2 regions of the Bacillus daqingensis genome follow, and region 2 is predicted to be linked to the other one. Evidence: a T-box and tRNA genes for the amino acid it is inferred to sense, from the RefSeq annotation. Region 2 holds a T-box; the other holds one or more tRNA genes.
The links. A T-box is a leader RNA that pairs with one kind of tRNA and senses whether it is charged. The one in region 2 lies ahead of serS (serine--tRNA ligase), so its partner is inferred to be a tRNA-Ser.
Positions count from the first base shown of each region.

Region 1: it has a tRNA-Ser gene. The T-box ahead of serS (serine--tRNA ligase) is inferred to sense a tRNA for this amino acid. The anticodon was not compared.

Region 1 is NZ_JBHSGK010000006.1:169-8,313, reverse strand. It holds gene ACFO4L_RS08070 (RsbT co-antagonist protein RsbRA) at 1-13, shown strand, start outside; gene ACFO4L_RS08065 (STAS domain-containing protein) at 26-382, shown strand; gene ACFO4L_RS08060 (anti-sigma regulatory factor) at 386-787, shown strand; gene ACFO4L_RS08055 (PP2C family protein-serine/threonine phosphatase) at 828-1,832, shown strand; gene ACFO4L_RS08050 (STAS domain-containing protein) at 1,891-2,220, shown strand; gene rsbW (anti-sigma B factor RsbW) at 2,223-2,717, shown strand; gene sigB (RNA polymerase sigma factor SigB) at 2,677-3,474, shown strand; gene ACFO4L_RS08035 (SpoIIE family protein phosphatase) at 3,475-4,080, shown strand; gene ACFO4L_RS08030 (Tex family protein) at 4,224-6,374, shown strand; gene ACFO4L_RS08025 (SprT family protein) at 6,590-7,084, shown strand; tRNA gene ACFO4L_RS08020 (tRNA-Asn) at 7,230-7,304, shown strand; tRNA gene ACFO4L_RS08015 (tRNA-Ser) at 7,309-7,399, shown strand; tRNA gene ACFO4L_RS08010 (tRNA-Glu) at 7,407-7,481, shown strand; tRNA gene ACFO4L_RS08005 (tRNA-Val) at 7,520-7,595, shown strand; tRNA gene ACFO4L_RS08000 (tRNA-Asp) at 7,610-7,685, shown strand; tRNA gene ACFO4L_RS07995 (tRNA-Leu) at 7,725-7,809, shown strand; tRNA gene ACFO4L_RS07990 (tRNA-Leu) at 7,826-7,911, shown strand; tRNA gene ACFO4L_RS07985 (tRNA-Pro) at 7,933-8,009, shown strand; tRNA gene ACFO4L_RS07980 (tRNA-Gly) at 8,050-8,123, shown strand.
Region 2 is NZ_JBHSGK010000015.1:2,031-17,293, forward strand. It holds gene ACFO4L_RS14195 (D-alanyl-D-alanine carboxypeptidase family protein) at 1-1,205, shown strand, start outside; gene pdxS (pyridoxal 5'-phosphate synthase lyase subunit PdxS) at 1,377-2,264, shown strand; gene pdxT (pyridoxal 5'-phosphate synthase glutaminase subunit PdxT) at 2,307-2,900, shown strand; T-box leader at 2,905-3,100, shown strand; gene serS (serine--tRNA ligase) at 3,161-4,441, shown strand; gene ACFO4L_RS14215 (ABC transporter ATP-binding protein) at 5,276-6,283, shown strand; gene ACFO4L_RS14220 (ABC transporter ATP-binding protein) at 6,287-7,282, shown strand; gene opp4A (oligopeptide ABC transporter substrate-binding protein) at 7,341-9,164, shown strand; gene opp4B (oligopeptide ABC transporter permease) at 9,226-10,188, shown strand; gene opp4C (oligopeptide ABC transporter permease) at 10,202-11,095, shown strand; gene tadA (tRNA adenosine(34) deaminase TadA) at 11,213-11,722, shown strand; gene ACFO4L_RS14245 (YycC family protein) at 11,697-11,849, shown strand; RNA gene ffs (signal recognition particle sRNA large type) at 11,933-12,199, shown strand; gene dnaX (DNA polymerase III subunit gamma/tau) at 12,370-14,088, shown strand; gene ACFO4L_RS14260 (YbaB/EbfC family nucleoid-associated protein) at 14,132-14,443, shown strand; gene recR (recombination mediator RecR) at 14,733-15,263, shown strand, end outside.

The DNA of each region.
Region 1 (8,145 bases), on a different contig from region 2:
ACTTGAAGGATAGGGGGACCTCATTTTGCGAATTCCTATATTAAAGCTTCATGATTACCTGCTTATTTCCGTGCAGGTGGAGCTGGATGACCAGACAGCACTTCAATTTCAGGAAGATGTTCTGGAAAAAATTCATGAAGAAGGGTCACGTGGCGTTGTAATCGATTTAACGTCCGTTGATATGATCGATTCATTTATCGCAAAGGTACTTGGTGATGTGGTGGATATGTCCAACTTGATGGGAGCAAAAGTGGTGCTGACTGGAATTCAGCCTGCTGTTGCTATCACGTTGATCGATATGGGCATTGTTCTGGATGAAGTTCCGACTGCATTGGACCTTGAGCAGGGGCTGGAAAGACTCCAGCTCGAATTGGAGGGGTGAAACATGCAAGTTCAGACCCATGTCGATATTAACAGTGAATGGGGGATCGTGGCAGCCAGGCAGGCCGGGCGAAAGCTCGCGCGCGAAATCGGCTTCGGCTCCGTTGATCAGGCACGTATAACCACAGCCATCTCAGAGCTTGCACGTAATATTTATTTGTACGCAGATCAAGGTCAGATAAAAATTGAAGAAGTAGCGGAAGGCGGTAAACGGGGCATGAAAATAATTGCCTCCGATCAAGGTCCCGGAATCAAGGATCTTCGCCGCGTCATGGAAGACGGGTTTACGACGTCGGGTGGACTTGGAGCAGGTCTTCCGGGAGTGAAGCGTCTGATGGATGATTTTGCTATTGAATCTGAGCTTAATCAAGGTACTGTCATTACGGCAGTGAAATGGCTTCGATAACATAGACAGATAAGCAGGGGGTGCAGGCTGAGTGGAGGATATGCAGGTTTCGATGTATCGATTATACAAAGATATGCTGACGAGCTACCTGCGTGATAAAAGTGAAACCGCCCTGTATCACGCTCAACAGTTCAGCAAACAAATGATGGAGCAGGATATGTCTCCGGAAGAAACGGTCAGCCTCCATTTGTCCGTGTTTCAGGAATTGGCTGAAGACCTGCCGGAAGAAGTGACAGATTCATTTGACCTTCTTCTGGAGGTCATGATTGGATACGGACTTGCGTACCGGGAGCACCAAAGCCTCCGCGATCGACAGCAGGAGCTGGAATCAGAGCTGAATGTTGCTGCTCAGATGCAGCGAACGCTTCTGCCGGACAAGCAGATTAAAACGGATGAAATTGATTTTGGTGTGATCAGCGTGCCCGCAGGGAAGATGAGCGGAGATTATTATCATTACGATGAGGACACTGTAGGAAACTTTGCTGTCGCAGTCGCTGATGTCATCGGCAAAGGGGTACCTGCGGCAATGTCGATGTCGATGATAAAATACGCGATGGACACGCTGACGGACAAGCAGACCGAACCGGCCGGTGTTCTGGAAAGCCTTAACCGAGTAGTAGAACGGAACATTGACGAGGACATGTTTATTACCATGATGTACGGTGTTTACTATCCGGACAGCCATCAGTTTCATTTTGCAAGCGCCGGGCATGAGCCGGGCTTTTTCTATCGTTCAGCAGAAGAGTCGTTTGAGAGTTTGGAGGCGAAAGGTCTCGTGCTTGGGGTATCTCCAAAAGTTCGATACGAAGAGCGCGGCTTCCGCCTGGATCCGGGCGACTTTATTGTGTTTTTATCCGATGGTGTAACCGAAAGCCGTGTCGACGGGGAGTTCATAGAACGGGATACGGTTGTCAGCATGATAAAAGAAAGACTTCATCTCAGTGCTCAAGAAATTGTTAACGAATTGTTTGAAGAGCTTGAAAAAGCACAGGAATTCCAGCTTCGGGATGATTTTACGTTAATGATTTTAAGAAGGAAGTTTTAAGGAACTGCCCTCCGGGTAAAGAGATTAAGATAATGCATAATATTCAGGAGGGGAAAAGATGAACTTAGATATCCAGGTTTCCGACTACGAAAGCAAAAGTGTTGCACAAGTTTCAGGAGAGGTTGATGTTTACACGGCTGCGAAGCTGAAGGAAACGATCACACCGCTTGCGGAGCAGGAGGACAAGCGGCTGATTATTGACCTTTCCGGAGTGGATTATATAGACAGTACAGGACTGGGGATCTTCATCGGGGCGCTGAAGGCAAGTGAGAAGGCAGGTACGTCATTAACACTGACCGGATTGAATGCACGAGTGAAGCGTCTGTTTGAAATCACCGGCCTGCATGAGGTCATTGATATCGACCACGCGAAGAGGGAGGAAGCATAAGCATGGCCCATCAGTCTGAACTTATCGAAATGAAGGTACCGGCGAGGCCAGAATATGTCGGCGTTGTGCGTCTAACTGTGTCTGGAATAGCGAACAGACTTGGCTATTCCTACGATGACATCGAAGATATTAAAATTGCAATCGCAGAAGCGTGTACCAACGTGGTTAATCACGCTTACCCTGAGCAGACCGAGCATGCGAGCATGCATGTCAGCTTTGCTATTTTTGAGAACCGCCTTGAGCTTGTGGTGGCTGATAAAGGCGGCGCTGTTGATATCGAAGAATTAAACCGCGGCCGCGGTCCGATCACGAAAGACCAGCCCGTTGAGGACCTTAAGGAAGGAGGGCTGGGGCTGTTTCTGATTGAGACCCTGATGGATGAAGTGGAAATCCGCAGTGAAGACGGTGTCATGATAATCATGACAAAGTTCCTTCAAAGAGATGAGGTGGATAGCGATGTCGACAGAACCTCAGAAGAACCAACAAAACACCAGTGAAGCGAAGCAGAAAATTCTCGATAAGATTGCAGAATTTCAGGAAACGAACGATGATGAACTGCAGACAGAGCTCGTTCTCGAATTTGAGAGCCTCGTCCATGCACTTGCCCGGAAATTTTCCCGGGGACAGCGGCACGATGAAGATTTAACGCAAGTAGGGATGATCGGGCTTCTTGCGGCACTGCGCCGGTTTGATCCATCATTTGGCCGCAGCTTCGAATCCTTTGCGGTGCCGACGATTGTTGGAGAAATTAAGCGCTTCATCCGTGATAAAACATGGAGTGTTCACGTACCTAGAAGAATTAAGGAACTGGGACCGAAAATTAAAGGCGCTGTTGAAGATTTGACGACGACACTTCAACGTTCCCCGAGTGTTCATGAAATAGCAGACCATCTCGGTGTTTCGGAGGAAGAAGTACTGGAAACGATGGAGATGGGCAAAAGCTACCAGGCTTTATCAGTCGACCGCTCTATTGAAGCAGACGACGAAGGGAGTGCTGTTACGCTGCTCGATCTGGTTGGTCAGGACGAGGGCGGCTACGAAAAAACAGATCAGCAGCTCCTGCTTGAAAAAGCGTTTGCTGTATTAACGGACCGGGAAAAGCAAATTTTACAGCTTACGTATTTCGATAATCTCAGTCAAAAGGAAACCGGTGAGAAGCTCGGCATTTCTCAGATGCATGTGTCCAGACTTCAGCGCCGGGCTTTGCAAAAACTGAGAGAGTCAATCCGCATAGAAGCAACGGAGGCTTTTTAAATGATTGAACACCTTCATCTGGATGATTCGGACATAAGCGTTTACCATACAGCAAAAGGGAACAACTGGTGTTCCGGCGACAGTTTTTTCGGTACAAGCCGGGACGGAACAGTGACCTGTGCATTGGCAGACGGTCTGGGAAGCGGCGAAGAGGCAATGCATGCCTCCAAGCTTGCAATGGAAGTGATCGAGTCAAATCCGGATGAAGCGTTGGAGCGGCTGATTCAGTTGTGCAATGACAGAATGTGGGGCACGCGCGGTGTTGTCCTTTCCATTTTGCGAATTGATGTTCAAAACCGCCGGTGTGAATACATTAATATGGGTAATATTTCCTGTCATTTTTATCATCCAGACGGAGATATGATTCGGCCGGTCCCAAAACGAGGCTATCTTTCAGGCAGGAAAGTAAAGCTTCGCACACAGTCTTGGGAATACCGTCCGGGCATGGTGTTTACGATGTACTCGGATGGCTTCCCTCAGGATCCGTTATCCGATCGGCTGTTCTCAGCAAACGATACGCCAGAAGCGATTATGGACCGACTGTCTGATTTATTCGAGCACGTAGATGATGATGCAACCGTCATGATTGGGAAAGCTTACGTATAGGAGTTCGAGGCTGTCTTTCGTCAAGAAGGATAGCTTTTTTTGTGTTCTAAAGTGCCGCGGCGAGCACGTAAATCTTTCTGGAGAATGTCGAGGCTGTCTGAAGGAAGAGTCTGCAAATGTTATAATCAGAAACGGAAAGGGGAATGATGATGGATCAAACGATTGTAAAGCACGTACATACGGAAACAAACCTTCCGATTGCGAAAGTGGAAACCGTGCTGAAGCTTGCGGAAGAGGGAAATACGGTACCGTTCATCGCCAGGTATCGAAAAGAAATGACGGGCGGAATGGATGAAGAGGAAATTCGCAGCGTTCTCTCTATTTGGGAATACGCTGTTTCACTTGCGAAACGAAAAGAAGAAGTCCAGCGATTAATTGAAGAGCAGGGAAAGTGGACAGAGGAACTCGCAAATAATCTGCAGCAGGCAAAAAAGCTGCAGGAGGTAGAAGACCTCTATCGACCGTACAAACAGAAAAAACGAACTCGAGCATCAACTGCAAAGGAGCAAGGTCTGGAGCCGTTAGCGCAGTGGCTGCAAAGCTGTTCGGCCGGCGATCCATTGGAACAGGCATCGGCGTATGTATCAGAATCGGTCGAGACAGCAGAGGATGCACTACAAGGTGCAAGGGATATCATTGCCGAATTTGCAGCGGATGACCCTTCCGTGCGGCGGTACGTCAGACATCAAGTATGGAAGAGAGGCAGTTTGAAGGTTGAAAAAAAGGCGAAGGCGGAGGATGAAAAAGAAGTGTTCGCCCTTTATTATGACTATGAGGAGAAAATAAGTCGAATGGTGCCTCACCGGACCCTGGCTGTAAACCGTGGAGAAAAAGAGAGCGTCCTGCGAGTAAAAGTGATCCCTCCGGCAGAGGAGATCGAAAAGTGGGCTGTTAATCGAATGGTAAGACGTACTGTCCCGGCTGCAGAGCAGCTTCAAGCAGCGATAGAGGACAGCCTGAAACGGCTTATCTATCCTGCAGTAGAACGGGAAATCCGCGGTGAGCTGTCAGATAAAGCAGAAATGCATGCCATTGAAGTTTTTTCAACAAACCTTCGTCAACTGCTCCTGCAGCCTCCGTTGAAAGGACACGTCGTGTTAGGAGTGGACCCGGCATACAGAACTGGGTGTAAACTGGCAGTAGTGGACGAGACCGGGATGCTGCTGGAAACAGGTGTTGTCTATCCGACAGCGCCGCACCATCAGACGAAAAAAGCAGAAGCTGAAGTCACCCGTATGATCAGTCGCTACGGTGTAACGATGATTGCTGTCGGAAACGGCACGGCATCACGGGAAACAGAGCAGTTTATCGCTGAAGTCATTCAACGGCAGCGAGCGGATATTTATTATTTAATTGTCAATGAAGCTGGTGCGAGCGTGTACTCGGCTTCAAAAACAGCGAAAGAAGAATTTCCGAAGCTTCAGGTAGAAGAACGGAGTGCAGTGTCGATTGCGCGCCGTCTTCAAGACCCGCTGGCAGAACTTGTGAAAATCGACCCGAAGTCTGTCGGTGTCGGCCAGTATCAGCACGATGTGACCCAATCTAAGTTGTCAGACAGCCTTACTTTCGTAGTGGAAACGGTCGTAAACAGAGTCGGGGTTAATGTCAATACGGCGTCTGCTTCGCTGCTTGCGTATGTTTCCGGCTTATCACCGGCTGTGGCCGGCAACATTGTCCGGCACCGTGAATCGGAGGGGCGATTTCAGAAACGGACCGATTTAAAAAAGGTACCCCGGCTCGGAGCGAAAACGTACGAGCAAAGTATCGGATTTCTGCGCATTCCTGATGGAAAGGAGCCGTTGGATGCGACATCGATCCACCCAGAAAGCTATAAAGAAGCAGGGGCATTGTTGAAGCAGCTGTCATTAAATGCTTCAGAGATCGGATCAGACAAGGCTTCGGAAGCGGTGAAGCAGCTGAATCATCAGAAAGCAGCAGACTCGCTTCGTATCGGTCTGCCTACATTAGAGGATATTCTGGATGCCTTCCGCAGGCCGGGCCGCGATCCTCGCGAAGAAGTAGCGAAGCCGTTGCTGAAACAGGATGTTTTGTCGATGGAGGATTTATATGAAGGGTTGGAGCTGGAGGGGACCGTCCGAAACGTGGTTGATTTCGGTGCGTTTGTAGATATCGGTGTTAAGCAGGATGGTCTCGTTCATATTTCCAAGCTTGCCGATCGTTTCGTCAAACATCCGATGGATGTAGTAGCTGTAGGTGACGTAGTGACAGTCTGGATTGATGGAGTTGATGTACAAAAGGGGCGTATCTCCCTTACGATGAAACGTCCTTCATAACGAATAAAAGGGAAAGGAGCTGTCTGTTTAGGGCAGCTTTTTTACTGGGTGAACTTGATTGTCGGTTAGGCTGCCTAACAGTCATTATGTAATGGATTCTCGTCCAGTAAACGGATTTGAAACGGCTTCGTGCGACCGAATAAAAGAGTCAGTAGAGGAGTAGGCTGCTACATGATATGATAGAAACTATGAAGGCACACAGCAGGAGGATGACGTTGACGAATGAAGAGCTGCAGCTGCTGATTAAGCAGATTTCAATCGACTGTTTTGGAAAGCCATTCAGACACCGTGCCGTCTTTAATAAGAGGCTTCGCACGACCGGAGGAAGGTACGCGCTCCATTCACATACTATTGAGATAAACCCAAAGCACATGGAGCATTATGGAGAAAATGAACTGATCAGCATTATTAAGCATGAGCTGTGCCATTATCATCTCCACCTCGAAGGGCGAGGATATCAGCATCGTGATGCTGATTTTAAAGCGCTGCTTCAAAAAGTGGGGGGAGCGCGGCATTGCAAATCGATTCCCGGAGCGAAACAAACCTCTTCGATTATTCACGTTTATGAATGTGCCTCGTGCCGGTTTCAATATCCGCGCAGACGAAGGATGAATACCGAAAAATACGTGTGCGGCAAATGCCGTGGAGTGCTGAAAAAAATCGAAGAAAAAAAGTTGCAGAAATCGTTGACGTCCTTAAAAGGGATGTGATACATTATAAAAGTCGCCGAAAGGGCAGGCGCTAAAAGCGCTTTAAACCCCGCAGCGGCACGGAAAAACTTTTGAAAATATATTGACATAACATTTTCCCTGATGTTAAGATATTACTTGTCTCCCAAAGAGAGGGACACACTATTCCACAGTAGCTCAGTGGTAGAGCAATCGGCTGTTAACCGATGGGTCGTAGGTTCGAATCCTACCTGTGGAGCCATCAAGGAGAAGTACTCAAGTGGCTGAAGAGGCGCCCCTGCTAAGGGTGTAGGTCGCGCAAGCGGCGCGAGGGTTCAAATCCCTCCTTCTCCGCCAGCATTTAGGCCCGTTGGTCAAGTGGTTAAGACACCGCCCTTTCACGGCGGTAACACGGGTTCGAATCCCGTACGGGTCACCATACTTACTTTATCTCAATCAGACAACTTGTCTGTTTTTGGAGGATTAGCTCAGTTGGGAGAGCACCTGCCTTACAAGCAGGGGGTCGGCAGTTCGAGCCTGTCATCCTCCACCATCGACACTTTATAAGGTCCCGTGGTGTAGCGGTTAACATGCCTGCCTGTCACGCAGGAGATCGCGGGTTCGATTCCCGTCGGGACCGCCATTTAATTTCATATAGAAACAAGCAACAATTTTTAGTCATGCGGGTGTGGCGGAACTGGCAGACGCGCTAGATTTAGGATCTAGTGTCTTCGGGCGTGGGGGTTCGACTCCCTCCACCCGCACCATGATTATTACAAGCTTGCGGTTGTGGCGGAATGGCAGACGCGCTAGGTTGAGGGCCTAGTGGGGTAACACCCGTGGAGGTTCGACTCCTCTCAACCGCACCATTTTTATTTTAATGAGTGAAACGGGAAGTAGCTCAGCTTGGCAGAGCACTTGGTTTGGGACCAAGGGGTCGCAGGTTCAAATCCTGTCTTCCCGACCATCTTTGACTCTGCACAAACTTTATATTCTTTCATCTACATGCGGGTGTAGTTTAGTGGTAAAACCTCAGCCTTCCAAGCTGATGATGTGGGTTCGATTCCCATCACCCGCTCCATTTTTATGCCTGTAATCATGGC
Region 2 (15,263 bases):
TGGAAGCAGTCAACAACGGCGATATTGCTTGGGATGATGAAGTCGAGGTCAGTGAATTTTTAAATCAGCTTTCTCATAACCGCGGTTTGTCTAACGTGCCAATGCGGGTGGATGAAACGTATACGGTCCAGGAGCTGTATGAATCGGTCGCAATTTATTCAGCGAATGCTGCTACGATGGCACTGACCGAGCACATTTCCGGCTCAGAAGGAAATTTCGTCGAGCTGATGAATGAGCGCGGCGCCGACCTCGGCATGGGAGAAACGCTTCGGGAAGCAGGCTCCGAGTACGGGATGGACAACCTGGAAGAGATTGCTGCTGAAGAAGTTGGTGATTTCCAATTCGTCAACTCCACTGGCCTTCCGAACACCCTCTTGGAAGGAAACCATCCGGAAGGGACCGGCTCGGAAGAAGATAACTTCATGTCTGCCCAGGCAACCGCAACCCTTGCCTATCACCTAGTCAATGACTATCCGGAAGTGTTGGATACCGCGAGCATTCCGACGATGACGTTCCGTGAAGGAACAGAAGATGAAGTATTTATGGAAAACTGGAACTGGATGCTGGATGGCACGCGGAATCCGGATACCGGTGAAGATGTGAAGTACGACCCGATCGACGGACTGAAAACCGGGCATACGAACGCAGCGGGCTTTACGTTCACCGGAACGGCAGAACAGGACGGCCAGCGCTTTATCAGCGTTGTCATGGGTGCTGGTTCTGAAGCAGAGCGGTTTACAGAAACAAAAGCGGTGATGGAATGGGCGTTTGACGCCTTTTCCGAAGAAGAGATTTACCCGGAGAACATGACAATGGACGGCTATGAAACCCTGCCGGTTGTAAAAGGCGAAGAAGAAAGCGTCGCGCTTGCGACAAACGCTGCCTTCTCTGAAATGGTAGAAGAGGGCGATGAAGAGAACTACAGCTACACGGTGGAACTGGATGAGTCGCTTCTAAACGAAGACGGCGAAATGGAAGCTCCGGTAGAAGCAGGCACAACGGTCGGACGCATGGTCGTTGAGTACGAAGGAGACCGTGAAATCGCGTACCTGCCGGGTGAAGGCGAAAACGGCGGCGAAATTGAAATCGTGACGACCGATTCCGTTGAACGCGCAGGCTGGATGGCGCTGACGATGCACAATGTCGGTTCGTTCTTTTCCGGCGTCTGGTCAAATGTTTCCAACAGCGTACGCGGCTGGTTCTAATAAGCAGGGAAGTTGCCCGGTGCGACGGGATATGTTAGCATATACAGCTAAGGTCGACGAATAAATTTTTGTACTTTTTCGTGCCAATTCAGTTACGGATGGGTGCAGATTCGCTATAATATAAGACGGACACGATGTTTACTACTAGCAAGGTGCTGAAAGGGGATCATCATGGAAAAACGTACAGGTACGGACCGCGTCAAGCGCGGTATGGCAGAAATGCAAAAAGGCGGCGTCATTATGGACGTCATCAACGCAGAACAAGCAAAGATTGCAGAGGAGGCCGGAGCTGTAGCAGTTATGGCTCTTGAGCGTGTTCCTTCTGATATCCGCGCTGCAGGCGGAGTAGCACGAATGGCAGACCCAACGATTGTAGAAGAAGTACGTGATGCCGTCTCCATTCCGGTTATGGCAAAAGCGCGTATCGGCCACATCGTGGAAGCGCGTCTTCTCGAAGCACTCGGCGTCGACTATATCGATGAGAGTGAAGTGCTGACACCGGCAGACGAAGTGTTCCACCTGAATAAGAGCGAGTACACGGTGCCGTTCGTATGCGGTGCAAAGGATCTCGGTGAAGCAACGCGCCGAATCGGCGAAGGTGCTTCCATGCTCCGTACGAAGGGTGAACCAGGTACAGGCAACATCGTAGAAGCAGTTCGCCACCAGCGCTTGATTCAGGCACAGGTACGCAAAGTGCTGAGCATGTCGGATGATGAACTGATGACAGAAGCGAAAAACCTCGGTGCGCCGTTCCACGTGCTCCAGGACATTCGTGAAACAGGCCGTCTTCCAGTCGTGAACTTCGCGGCAGGCGGAATCGCAACACCAGCAGATGCTGCACTGATGATGCACCTCGGTTCTGACGGCGTGTTTGTCGGATCCGGTATTTTCAAGTCTGACAACCCGGCTAAATTTGGCCGTGCGATTGTGGAAGCAACGACTCACTATGATGACTTCAAGCTCATCGCAGAGCTTTCGAAAGATCTTGGGACAGCGATGAAGGGAATTGAAATTTCCACGCTTGAACCAAAAGACCGCATGCAGGACCGCGGCTGGTAAACAAGCTACGTTTATAGGGGATAAGAAAGAGGTGGTTGTATCATGATGAACATCGGAGTATTGGCACTGCAGGGTGCTGTCCGAGAGCATGTGCGTGCCCTGGAGGCACCGGACGTACAGGTAACGGTCGTGAAGAAGGTAGAGCAGCTGCATGAACTGGACGGTCTTGTTTTTCCCGGTGGAGAAAGCACCACGATGCGCCGCCTCATTAACCTTTACGGATTTTATGAGCCGCTGAAGCAGTTTGCGGCAGAGGGCAAGCCCGTTTTCGGCACATGCGCCGGAGCGATTTTGATGGCAAAAGAAATTGCCGGTCAAGCGGAGCCGCATTTGTCTGTGATGGACATGACGGTCGAGCGGAACGCCTTCGGCCGCCAGCGTGAAAGCTTCGAAGCATTTCTGCCGATGAAAAACGTCGGCGAGGATATCGAAGCAGTATTCATCCGCGCACCGATCATCCGCTCGGTCGGCGAGAACGTTACCGTTCTTGCCGAATATGACGGCAGCATCGTTGCTGCTCAGCAGGGTCCGTTCGTTGCCTGCTCGTTTCATCCGGAGCTGACAGATGACGATCGTTTCCATCAATATTTCGTAGAGGTCGTCCGACAGTCTCTGAAGGAGCCTGTCGCCCAGTAAAATAAAAACCGCTGAGACGGGAACTAGTAACAGCCTTTCTTTCTTCAGAGAGCCGGTGGCCGCTGTGAACCGGTGAAAGAAGCTGTGAATCCATCCTTGAGCTTGAAGTGAACCTTCACGGCGCCTGCCGTTATCAGGTCGAGCAGGGAGGCGTTAAAGCCTCCAAGCAGGGTGGTATCGCGGTTACAGCCGTCCCTGGGTGCACATGCACCCAGGGACGGCTTTTTTTAATAGACAATTCACATAGAGGAGAGATGAACATGCTGGATATGAAGCTGCTCCGCAGCGATTTTGAAGGAGTAAAAGAGAAGCTGGCTAAACGAAATGAGGACATCAGCGCGCTGGATAAATTCGTCGATATGGATGAGAAACGCCGCGGACTCATTAAAGAAACAGAAGAGCTGAAAAGCCGGCGCAATACGGTGTCTCAGGAAATTTCCCAAATGAAGAAGGAAAAGCAAGATGCTACAGACGTGATCGCGGAGATGAAAAACGTTTCTGCCACGATCAAAAAGCTGGATGAAGAACTTCGGGAAGTCGAGGCGGAGCTTGACTATCTGATGCTGACGATACCAAATGTGCCGCATGAAGACGTACCGGTCGGTGAGGATGAAGCAGATAACGTGGAGCTGCGCGTCTGGGGTGAAAAGCGTGCATTTGATTTTGAGGAGAAAGCACACTGGGATCTCGTCCGGGATCTGGATATCGCAGACTTTGACCGAGCAGCAAAAGTGACCGGCAGCCGTTTTGTGTTTTACAAAGGACTTGGTGCCAGACTCGAGCGTGCCCTTATTAACTATATGATGGACCTTCATGAAGACGAACACGGCTATGAAGAGGTTCTGCCGCCGTATATGGTCAACCGCGACAGCATGACAGGAACAGGACAGCTTCCGAAATTTGAAGAAGATGCATTTAAGATCCGCGAGGAAGATTACTTTTTAATTCCGACTGCCGAGGTGCCGGTGACGAACATGCACCGGGATGAGATTATGAACGTGGAGGATCTTCCGAAAACCTATGCCGCTTACAGTGCCTGCTTCCGCTCTGAAGCGGGATCTGCCGGGCGCGATACACGCGGGCTGATCCGCCAGCACCAGTTTAACAAGGTCGAGCTCGTGCGGTTTGTAAAGCCGGAGGATTCCTATGAGGAGCTGGAAAAGTTGACAGGTCATGCAGAGAAAATTCTGCAAAACCTGAAGCTGCCGTACCGCGTGCTGCACATGTGCACCGGTGATCTCGGCTTTACAGCAGCGAAGAAGTACGACCTCGAAGTGTGGCTCCCAAGCTACAGCGACTACAAGGAGATCTCTTCCTGCAGCAACTTCGAAGCATTTCAGGCACGACGCGCTAATATTCGCTTTAAGCGTGATACCAAGGCGAAAACAGAGTTTGTCCACACGTTGAACGGCTCCGGCCTCGCCGTTGGCCGTACCGTGGCTGCTATTGTAGAAAACTACCAGCAGCAGGATGGCAGCATTGAAATTCCGGAGGTGCTGCGGCCTTACATGGGCGGACGCACCCACATTACCGCAAAATAAGAAAGCAGACGGTTCGCACAGCGGACCGTCTTTTCCTATGTTTCAAAAATAATTTGCGAAAACAAGCACAAAGGCAAAGCAAGTAATTATGCAAGTTAGGGCTGGTCTTAACAGCAAGAGTCTACCGTAGGTCGACAGTCGTTAACCCCTGCTGTGACAGGTTTGCACGAGGGAAAGAATGACGGGAAGGGAAAATAAACTGAATAATATATTAACTAATATGTATAAATATTCTTTAGGGTGCACGAGTAATGTCTACACTGGAGCTACTGTCCACGTGAATTAAGCAGGATCTGAAAGGAAGATAAAACGTTAAAACGCCTGTCAGTCAGTACTTTACGACGTTTATACATAACTGTGATAAAGTAAAAGAAAGTTACGAAACTTTGTAAGAAAATCTCTTAATACGGTATACATTTATACATTAGTTTGTTTATAATACAAGTTAAGCGGAAAAGTCGGATAATTTCGTGTTATTCCCTGGTTCTGCTACTTTTAAACTAAGTGAGTGCTCATTCATATTGTTTGGAGACTCGAAATTCAGTACGAACGTCGGTGTTTAACCGCGATCGGCTGTGGTAGACTGAACAGGACTTTTATATTGGAATAATGAAAATTTTCCTAATACTCAGCGTTTTGTGACGTTTTGCGCTATGCTCACAGCATAAGCAGTGGAAGCGTTTTCAAAAACAGGTTTACATTCTGAATTCAGACTATTAAAATAACGGTAGTCTTTCCCAAAAAAAGAATTTTTAGTACTATCTTGCTTTCTACATATGTGAGACCGAATTCAGTAAAGAAGAATTGAGAAAACAGTGAAGGGTAGGATCGCCAATGAGCAGCCAGAAACCGCTTCTGGAAGTCCAGAATCTGCATACGGGCTTCAACATCGAGGGAGAAACGCATTACGCGGTGAAAGACGTTTCATTTACGGTAAATCCAAAAGAAGTTGTTTGTATTGTCGGAGAGTCCGGTTGTGGGAAGAGTGTCATGTCCCTGTCCATTATGGATCTTCTGCCGAAGCATAACGGGAAGATCGATAAGGGCCATATCCTGTTTAAGGGAAACGACCTCGTGCCTCTTTCCGAAGAGGAAATGAATCAAATCCGCGGTAAGGATATCAGCATGATCTTTCAGGAGCCGATGACGGCGTTAAACCCGGTTCTGACGATCGGATATCAAATGGATGAGGTGCTGTTTAACCATACGGACACGCGCAAAGAAGAGATCCGCAAAAAAAGCGTGCAGCTTTTGCAGCAGGTCGGCATTTCCCGCGCTGATCAAATTGTCAACGAGTACCCGCACCAGCTCTCAGGCGGCATGCGCCAGCGCGTGATGATCGCCATGGCCATCGCCTGTCAGCCGCAGCTGCTCATTGCCGATGAGCCGACGACGGCACTGGATGTTACCGTTCAGGCGCAGATTTTAGAGCTGATTACGAAAATTCAGGAAGAAGTCGGCATGGCCATGCTGCTTATCACACACGACCTCGGCGTCGTGGCGGAAATGGCCGACCGGGTTGTCGTCATGTATGCCGGCCAGGTGGTCGAAGATACGGATGTGGACCGGCTGTTCTACGAGCCGAAGCATCCGTATACGAAGGCGCTGCTCGATTCAATCCCGAGAATGGACGATCACCGGGAAGTGCTGAATACGATTAAAGGGATTGTTCCATCCCTGAAAAATATGCCGAAACAGGGCTGCCGGTTCGTAGACCGCTGTCCATCTGCAATGCCGGAGTGCAAAAAAATAGATCCGGCTCTCGGGGAAGTAGATAAAGGGCATTCCGTCCGCTGTATCCTCTATGATGCAAGCCACCCTGAAAAGAAAGCGGAGGTCTAGGCAATGGCGAATGAAACAGTTAAAACAGAAAAGTCAGAGCACTTGCTGCAAGTGCAGGAGCTGAAAAAATATTATCCGGTGCGCGGAGGTTTCCTTCGCCGGAAGGTCGGCGACGTCAAAGCCGTCGATAACATTTCGCTGGAGCTGAAGCGCGGTGAGACATTTGGACTTGTAGGAGAGTCCGGCTGCGGCAAATCCACAGCTGGCCGTACGATTACGCGGCTGTTTAAACCGACGTCCGGAAATATCCTGTTTGAAGGAAGGGATATCACGAACCTGCGCGGCTCGGAGCTCCGCAACCTGCGTCAGGATATTCAGATGGTGTTCCAGGATCCGTACGCCTCGCTCAATCCAAAGATGATGGTCGGGAGTATCGTATCTGAACCGCTCGTCAACTATGGACACGGCAGTGAAGGCAAACTGAAGGACGAAGTCATGCAGCTGCTCGAGCGGGTAGGCCTTCCTGAAGACGCCTACTACAAGTATCCGCATGAATTTTCCGGCGGGCAGCGTCAGCGGATCGGCATTGCGCGAGCGCTTGCGCTGAAGCCGAAGCTGATCGTCGCAGATGAACCCGTTTCCGCACTCGACGTATCGGTGCAGTCACAGGTGCTGAACCTGCTCAAAGAGCTCCAGGAAGAATTTAACCTGACGCTGCTCTTTATCGCGCACGACTTAAGCGTCGTCAAGCATATGAGCGACCGCATCGGCGTGATGTATCTCGGCAACCTTGTGGAAGTCGCAGACGCAGACGATATTTATCAGGATCCGAAGCATCCGTACACGCAGGCACTGATTTCCGCGATTCCACAGCCGGACCCTCGCAATAAGAGCGAGCGGGTGATTCTCTCGGGTGATGTCCCAAGTCCGCAGAATCCGCCGGTCGGCTGTCCGTTCCACCCGCGCTGTCCGAAGGCGATGCCGGAATGCAGCGAGAAAAAACCGCAGTTGAAGGAGGTGAACCGCGAGCACCGCGTATCGTGCCTGTTGTATGAATAGGCGTTCACTTTTTAACTGGTCTTATCTAATTTTTATTAACCTTAAGGGGGAAGAATGAATGAAACGTTCTCGTTATCTATTAGGTGCTTCACTCATGTCTGTTGCGATTCTGGCAGCGTGCGGCGGAGAAGGAAATGACGGCAACAACAATGCAGATCCTGCAGACAACAATGCAAATAACGCAGAAGTAAACGATACTGACAACGATGGAGCAGACGATGCAGACGCTGACAACGAAGGAAACAACGACGAAGAAGCGGCTGACGGAGATGCTCCGCAGGGTGGTACCGTTACATACGGCTACACAGCTCCGTTTGCGGGTGTTCTCGACTGGAACTTCTACGGCGGTGTCGATGACAGCCTCGCGCTGAACATTTTCAACGGAGATGCACTCTACTCCATCTCTTCTTTCACAGACTTTGAGCCGGAGCCGAGCCTCGCGCACGACTGGGAATGGTCTGATGACAACCTGACCGTGACGTTCCACCTTGAAGAAGGTGTTATGTGGCACAACGGAGAAGAGCTGACAGCGGAAGACTTTGAGTTCTCCTATGAGATTATCGCTCATCCGGACTATGACGGACCACGTCTATCCAACGTTGACCGGATCGAAGGCTTTGACGAGTACCGTGCAGGCGATGCTGACTCGCTTGAAGGGGTAAACGTCATTGATGACTACACGTTTGAAGTCACGTTCCAGGAAGCACTTGCAAACAATCTGGAAAACCTTTGGGCTTATCCGTCTCCAAAAGCACACCTGGAGCATTTAGAAGTCTCCGAAATTGAAGACTCTGAAGAAGTCCGGCAAAATCCGGTTGGCCTTGGGGCATTTGAGGTAGAGAACATCGTTCCTGGTGAGCAGATCGAGTACACAGCTTTTGAAGACTACTGGCAGGGTGCACCGAACCTGGACGGCGCTGTTTACCGAATCGTAGACGGCAACCAGGCTGGGGAGCTTGTTGCACAGGGTGAAGTAGACATCATCGAACTGACACCGACACAGGCGCTTCCGCTGGAAGACAACGAAGATGTGACAGTTGAAGAGATCGAAGCACTGTCCTACAGCTACCTCGGCTTTAAGCTCGGTGAGTGGAACGCAGAAGACGAAGTAGTGGAAATGAACAATCCGAAGTTTGAGTCGAAGGAACTCCGTCAGGCATTCGCTCATGCGATTGACCGTCAGGGTATCATCGATGAGTTCAACGAAGGCTACGGTACGGTTATCAACGCACCGGAATCCCACATTCGCTGGTCTTACCCGGATGAGTCCTCCCTGAACCAGTATGAGTATGATCCGGACCGCGCACGTGAGCTGCTTGAAGAAGCAGGCTATGAAGACGTAACTGGCGACGGATTTGTCGAAGATCCGGACGGCGAAGAGTTCACGGTAAACCTCGCTGCAATGGACACGCCTGCTGATATCGCAGAGCCACGTGCTCAGTACATTCTGCAGACGCTTCAGGATGTCGGCATCAACGCTCAGCTGATGGACGGCCAGCTGCTCGACTTTAACCTGTTCTATGACCTTGTAGAAGAAGACGATGAGAACATCGACATCTTTATGGGTGCATGGGGACTGGCTACAGCGGATCCGGATCCATCCGGTCTGTGGAGATCCAATGATTTCTGGAACTTCCCTCGCTGGTACAACGAAGAGTCTGATGAGCTGATCGCAGAAGGCCTCAGTGAAGAAGCACTCGATATCGACTATCGTCAGGAAGTGTATCAGGAGTGGCACCAGCTCGTAAACGAAGAGCTTCCGCTTATCCCGCTTAACTCTCCGACGGACCTTTACGGCATTAATGCCAACGTCGGCGGCGTAACAGTGGACGTGCGTGACGCTACAGCGAACCCGCACGAGTGGTACATCGACGAAGAGTAAAAAACGTTTGTTCATCGGAAAGATGAGCATCCCACTTTGACCTGACAAGGAGAAATCGATCATGCTACTTTATACGTTGAGGCGCATCCTCATCATGATTCCAATCCTGTTTCTGGTCTCCATTGTGGTATTCTCCCTGGCATTTGCGATGCCAGGGGATGCCCTTTCCGGTCAGATCGATCCGACGCAAAGCCCGGAATACATTGAAGAAATGAGAGAGGAACTGGGATTAAATGATCCGGTTCACATTCAGTACGGCCGCTGGGTTGCCGGCATTGTTCAATGGGATTTCGGTCGTTCTGTCGTACACAGAATGGACGTATCTGCCATCATAGGGGAGCGGCTGCCGAATACGATACTGCTATCGGCGATGTCGCTTATCATTACGTATATTCTTGCTTTCTTCATGGGCCGCTATGCCGGAAGAAACCCGTATACTAAAGGAGACTACACGATTCAGGGGATCAACTACTTAATGCTTGCGATCCCAAGTTTTGTTGCTGCACTGTTTGCTATTTTCATTTTCTCGTTCCAGTTCGGACTCTTTCCGTCAACAGGAAGCGTCGGCTCCGGTATGACACCGGGTACGTTCGAATTCTGGATGAGCAAGCTGTATCACACGTTCCTGCCGGCTCTCGTTCTCGGTGCGCTCGTGACAGCGAGCTACACACAGTTTCTGCGTAACGATATCATTGAGAGTGCGCAGAAGGATTACGTGCGGACAGCGCGGGCAAAAGGAACGCCGGAGTCTGAAATTTACAACAAGCACATCCTCCGCAATTCGATCATTCCAATCGTCACGCTCTTCGGCTTTGACATTGCGAGTATTATCGGCGGAGCGGTTATCATTGAAACTATCTTTTCCTACCGCGGCATCGGAGAGCTGTTGATCTCATCTATAGAACGCCGGGATTCAGCGGTCGTGCTCTCTGTTACGCTGATGTTATCTGTAGCAACGCTTGTCGGCAACCTGCTTGCTGACTTGCTGTACGGCATCATCGATCCGCGGATCAGGGTGGAATAAGGGGGGAACTGTCATGGAAGCAGCAGAAGAAATACAGCTGGAGAAAAAAGCAAAAAAGCAGTCCCCCTGGTCGATAGCACGGCGCAAGCTTGTCCGCAATAAGCTCGCTATGCTGAGCCTTGGCTTTCTCGTGCTCGTTATTACGATGGCCTACATGGCACCGCTGCTCACCGGGTACGATCCACAGCGGGTGGATATCATCAACCGGAACCAGCCGCCGGGCGAGGGCTTCCTGCTCGGAACCGACGCTTCCGGACGGGACATTTGGACACTGCTCCTCTACGGGGCACGCACCTCGCTTACGATCGGACTCGTCTGTACGGCAGCCGTGATCATGATTGCCACGGTGATCGGCTCGATTGCCGGCTACTACGGCGGCCTGGTGGATGCGATTCTTATGCGCTTTACAGATTTTATGATGAACTTTCCGTTCCTCGTTTTTGTTATCGTACTCGCCTCTATTTTCCGTGAGGCAGGTATCTGGGCGCTGATTATCGTGTTGAGCGTCCTTTCCTGGACCGGGGCAGCCCGGGTTGTGCGAAGCAAGGTAATGGCGGAAAAGGAAAACGAATACGTCATGGCAGCGATCTCAATCGGCAGTACACCGTTTAAGGTGATCCGAAAGCACCTGCTGCCAAACGTGATGACGACGATCATTGTACAGGCAACGCTCCTTCTTGCCGTCATGATCGTGGCGGAAACCGCACTGAGTTTTCTTGGGTTCGGGGTTCCAACCGGAACACCGAGCTGGGGGAATATGATGACGGAAGCACGTGATCCAAACGTCATTCGTTCGTACTGGTGGATCTGGATTCCGCCGGGTCTTGCGATTACCTTTACGATTCTTTCCATTAACTTCATCGGGGAAGGCATCAAGGATGCGTTCAACCCGCGATCTGCTCGATAAGATGAAAGCCGTCCCGTTTGCCGGGGCGGTTTTTATCGTTCTGCGGCTGACGGAACAGTCCGGTTCTTTACCGCCGGCTTCAGGAGCGGTAAAATAGCGGCAGAGGAGGTCCGGCTCATGGAACAGGACGTTTTATTTATGAAAGAAGCGCTTGCAGAAGCAGAGAAAGCTGGGGCAATGGGGGAGGTGCCGATCGGGGCTGTCATTGTAAAAGACGGAAGCGTAATTGCGCGAGGGCATAACCTGCGGGAGACGACCCAGCAGTCGCTGACGCATGCTGAGCTGATTGCAATGGAAGAGGCGTGCCGCGTAACAGGCAGCTGGCGGCTGGAAGGCTGTACGCTGTACGTCACGCTCGAGCCGTGTCCGATGTGTGCCGGCGCTGTCGTACAGTCGCGCGTGGAGCGGGTCGTATTTGCCGCAGAGGATCCGAAGGCCGGGTGCTGCGGCACGCTTATGAATCTCGTGCAGGATGCCCGTTTTAACCACCGTGCGGCGCTGACATCTGGTATAATGAAAGAAGAGGCAGCCACGCTGTTAACATCGTTTTTTCAGCAGCTGCGGCTCGAAAAAAAGAAAAAGAAACAGGAGGCAAACGCCGATGCGTCCGAATCAGATTTCACTTGAAACAGCGAAGATGATGGCAGAGAAGCTGAACATGCCGATTGAGCATGTGATGCACACACCGCCGCACATTTTAATGGCGAAGCTGCAGCAGGCAGAAGCCGAAAAAGAGAGCACCGACGAATCATAGTTCATCATTGATTTTCATCCTGGAAGAAGTTATACTGAGATTTGTGTCGCAATCAGACACCACCAACTACGTTATCCACTTTGTCGTGCTAAGCGGGGAGCTAGCGGTTCCCTGTACCCGCAATCCGCTATAGCGGGGCTGAACTCCTCTTCTGAGGCCGTACGATTTCATGGCCTGCCCTGAGTAAGTGGTGTTGACATCCGGGTTCTGCGCAACGGAATCTTGTGAACCCTGTCAGGTCCGGAAGGAAGCAGCAGTAAGCAAGTCCTTCCGTGTGCCGCAGAGTTGCCTGGATCGAGCAAACTGCTCAGGTAACGCATGAGGTTTTGCGGTCGAGGAAAGGTGCACGGCATCTACTATAAGAAGAAAACGGCGTTCCTGCTTTGTGCGGGCGTCGTTTTTTTCTGTCTGCATACATACTGGAATTTCCCTCGGCAGAAACCAGATAGATTTTGAATTCACCTCTCAAAGCCGGTATAATAGATAGAGGTGAAACACGACGAAGGAGCTGAACGGAGATATGAGCTATCAAGCGCTGTACCGCGTCTGGAGACCGCAGAAGCTTCAGGACGTCGTCGGGCAGGAGCACATCACGAAAACGCTGCAGAACGCCCTTGTCCAGCAGAAGCTGTCGCACGCTTATCTGTTTACAGGCCCCCGCGGTACCGGTAAAACGAGCGCTGCCAAGATCATCTCCAAGGCAGTGAACTGCCGGAATGCTCCGACGACAGAGCCGTGCAACGAATGTGAAGCCTGCCGGGGAATCTGGGATGGCAGCATTGTTGATGTCATGGAAATTGACGCAGCAAGCAACAACGGGGTAGATGAAATCCGCGATATCCGCGATAAAGTAAAGTTTGCACCAAGTGCCGTTTCCTACAAAGTGTACATTATTGATGAAGTGCACATGCTGACAACAGGAGCGTTTAATGCGCTCTTAAAAACGCTGGAGGAGCCGCCGCCGCACGTTATTTTTATTCTGGCTACAACCGAGCCGCATAAGATCCCGCTGACCATCATCTCCCGCTGCCAGCGGTTCGATTTTAAACGGATTACTTCTTCAGCCATGCTCGGCAGAATGGAAGAGATCGTGCAGGAGAGCGGGATCGCGATTGAGCAGCCGGCGCTTGCGCTGATTGCACGGGTCAGTGAAGGCGGTATGCGGGATGCACTGAGCCTGCTGGATCAGGCGGTCTCCTTTTCAGACGGTACGATCAGCCGAGACGACATTCACGCCGTTATCGGCTCCGTTTCCAACGACATGATGTATCAGATCGTGGAAGCAGTCCGATCCGGAAGCGTCGGCGACGGGCTTCAGGCAGTAGACACACTGATGCAGGAAGGGAAAGACGCAAACCGCTTCATGGAAGATTTAATTTTTTTCTTCCGCGATGCGCTGATGGTGAAAACAGCTCCGGAGCTGGAAGAGGCACAGGAGCTGATGGAAACGGATGAGGCGTTTCAGCAGACCGTTGAACAGCTTGATACCGTCTGGATTTTTCATATGCTGGAAAAGCTTAATCACTTTCAGCAGCAAATGAAATGGGCCAATCATCCGCAGGTATTTTTGGAAATGTTCATCGTGCAGGCTTCCCAGCAGACAGCGTCACTTCCTGCACCTGCCGCGGATACCGGAGCTTCAAGCTCGGCTGTAGAAAAGCTGGAGCAGAAAATCGAACATTTGGAACGGACGCTGCAAAAGCTTCAGTCAGAAGGCGTCCCTGCTGCGAAAGAAAACGTTCAGGCTCCGCAGGCGAAGCCTAAGCCGAGGCAGGCAGCTTCTTCTAACAAGAGCCGTGCAGGTGTCCAGCGGGTGAAGGCGATGCTGGACAAAGCCTCCAAGCAGGAGCTGCAGCAGGCTCAGTCCAAATGGGGCAACGTGATCGAGCAGGTGAAACGGGAAAGCGTGCCGGCCTCCGCCTGGCTCAGTGACTGTCAGCCGGCTGCCGCATCAGATAATGAACTTGTGCTCAGCTTCCGTAACGAAATGCACCGGAATATGGTTGACGAAAAGTTCCGGGATCTCGTCGAAAATGCGGTCAGTCAGCAGCTCGGCCGGACATTTTCTCTGCACACGCTGTTAGAAGCCGACTGGGAGGACGTAAAGGCTGCCTACTCAAAGAGGCAGACCCAGCCGCCGTCAGAGGACGGAGAACTGGAAGAAAAAGACGAGGGAAATCCGCTGATCGATGAAGCCGTGAAGCTTGTCGGCCGAGATCTGCTGGAGATCAAGGAATAAACCGCGCGTGCGGAATCATAGAATCATAAAGGAGTAGATGGATATGAAAGGCATGGGCAACATGATGAAGCAAATGCAGAAAATGCAGAAGGATATGGCGAAAGCGCAGGAACAGCTGAAGGAAGAAACAGTTGAAGCATCAGCCGGCGGTGGAATGGTGAAGGTCATTGCCAGCGGAGAAAAGCGAATTCTCGATATTCAGATTAACGAAGAAGCCGTAGATCCGGATGACGTTGAAATGCTCGAGGACCTCGTGCTTGCAGCAACAAATGAAGCACTTGGCAAAGTAGATGAGCTCGTAGAAGAGCGCATGGGCAAGTTCACAAAAGGGATGAACATTCCAGGACTGATGTAATTCCGGCATGTGCCGTTATCATTCAGCCCGGTCTGCCGGGAAGAAGCTGTCTCCTGCCTGATGGAAGGGGACAGCTGTTTTCTTAGCTTACAACATTTCATCTGGATGGAGAAGCGGCTTCGCCCGCGGTGCGGGAAGGATAGATGTTTGATGCTCTCCCTGCGGACCTGCAGCAACACCTCGTGCCGTTTTGATTCAAAAGCGCATGACGCCAATGATCAGACATTGTTATCAGCCGGACTGCCAGAGGCAATCCGGTCTTATTAATCAGGAGGACGGAGGAACGTTTATGCAGTACCCACAGCCGATATCAAAACTGATGGACGGCTTTATGCGGCTTCCGGGCATCGGCCCGAAGACAGCTGCCAGACTCGCTTTCCACGTGCTTGATATGAAAGAAGACGACGTGCTGGATTTCGCGAGGGCTCTCGTAGCCGTTAAACGAGAGCTGACATACTGTTCGGTCTGCCACCACATTACCGATACGGACCCGTGCCGCATATGTGAGGATCATTCCCGCGACAGATCCATTATTTGCGTCGTGGAAGAATCCAGAGACGTTATTGCAATGGAAAAGATGCGTGAATACGGCGGAATGTACCACGTCCTGCACGGCGCTATCTCGCCTGTGGAGGGCATCGGTCCAGAAGATATTTATATCCCTGATCTGCTGAAGCGCCTGCAGAATGAAGAAGTGCAGGAGCTGATCGTGGCAACGAACCCGAATATTGAAGGGGAAGCAACCGCCATGTACATTTCCAGACTGGTGAAGCCGACGGGCATGCGTGTAACACGGATAGCTCATGGCCTGCCGGTTGGC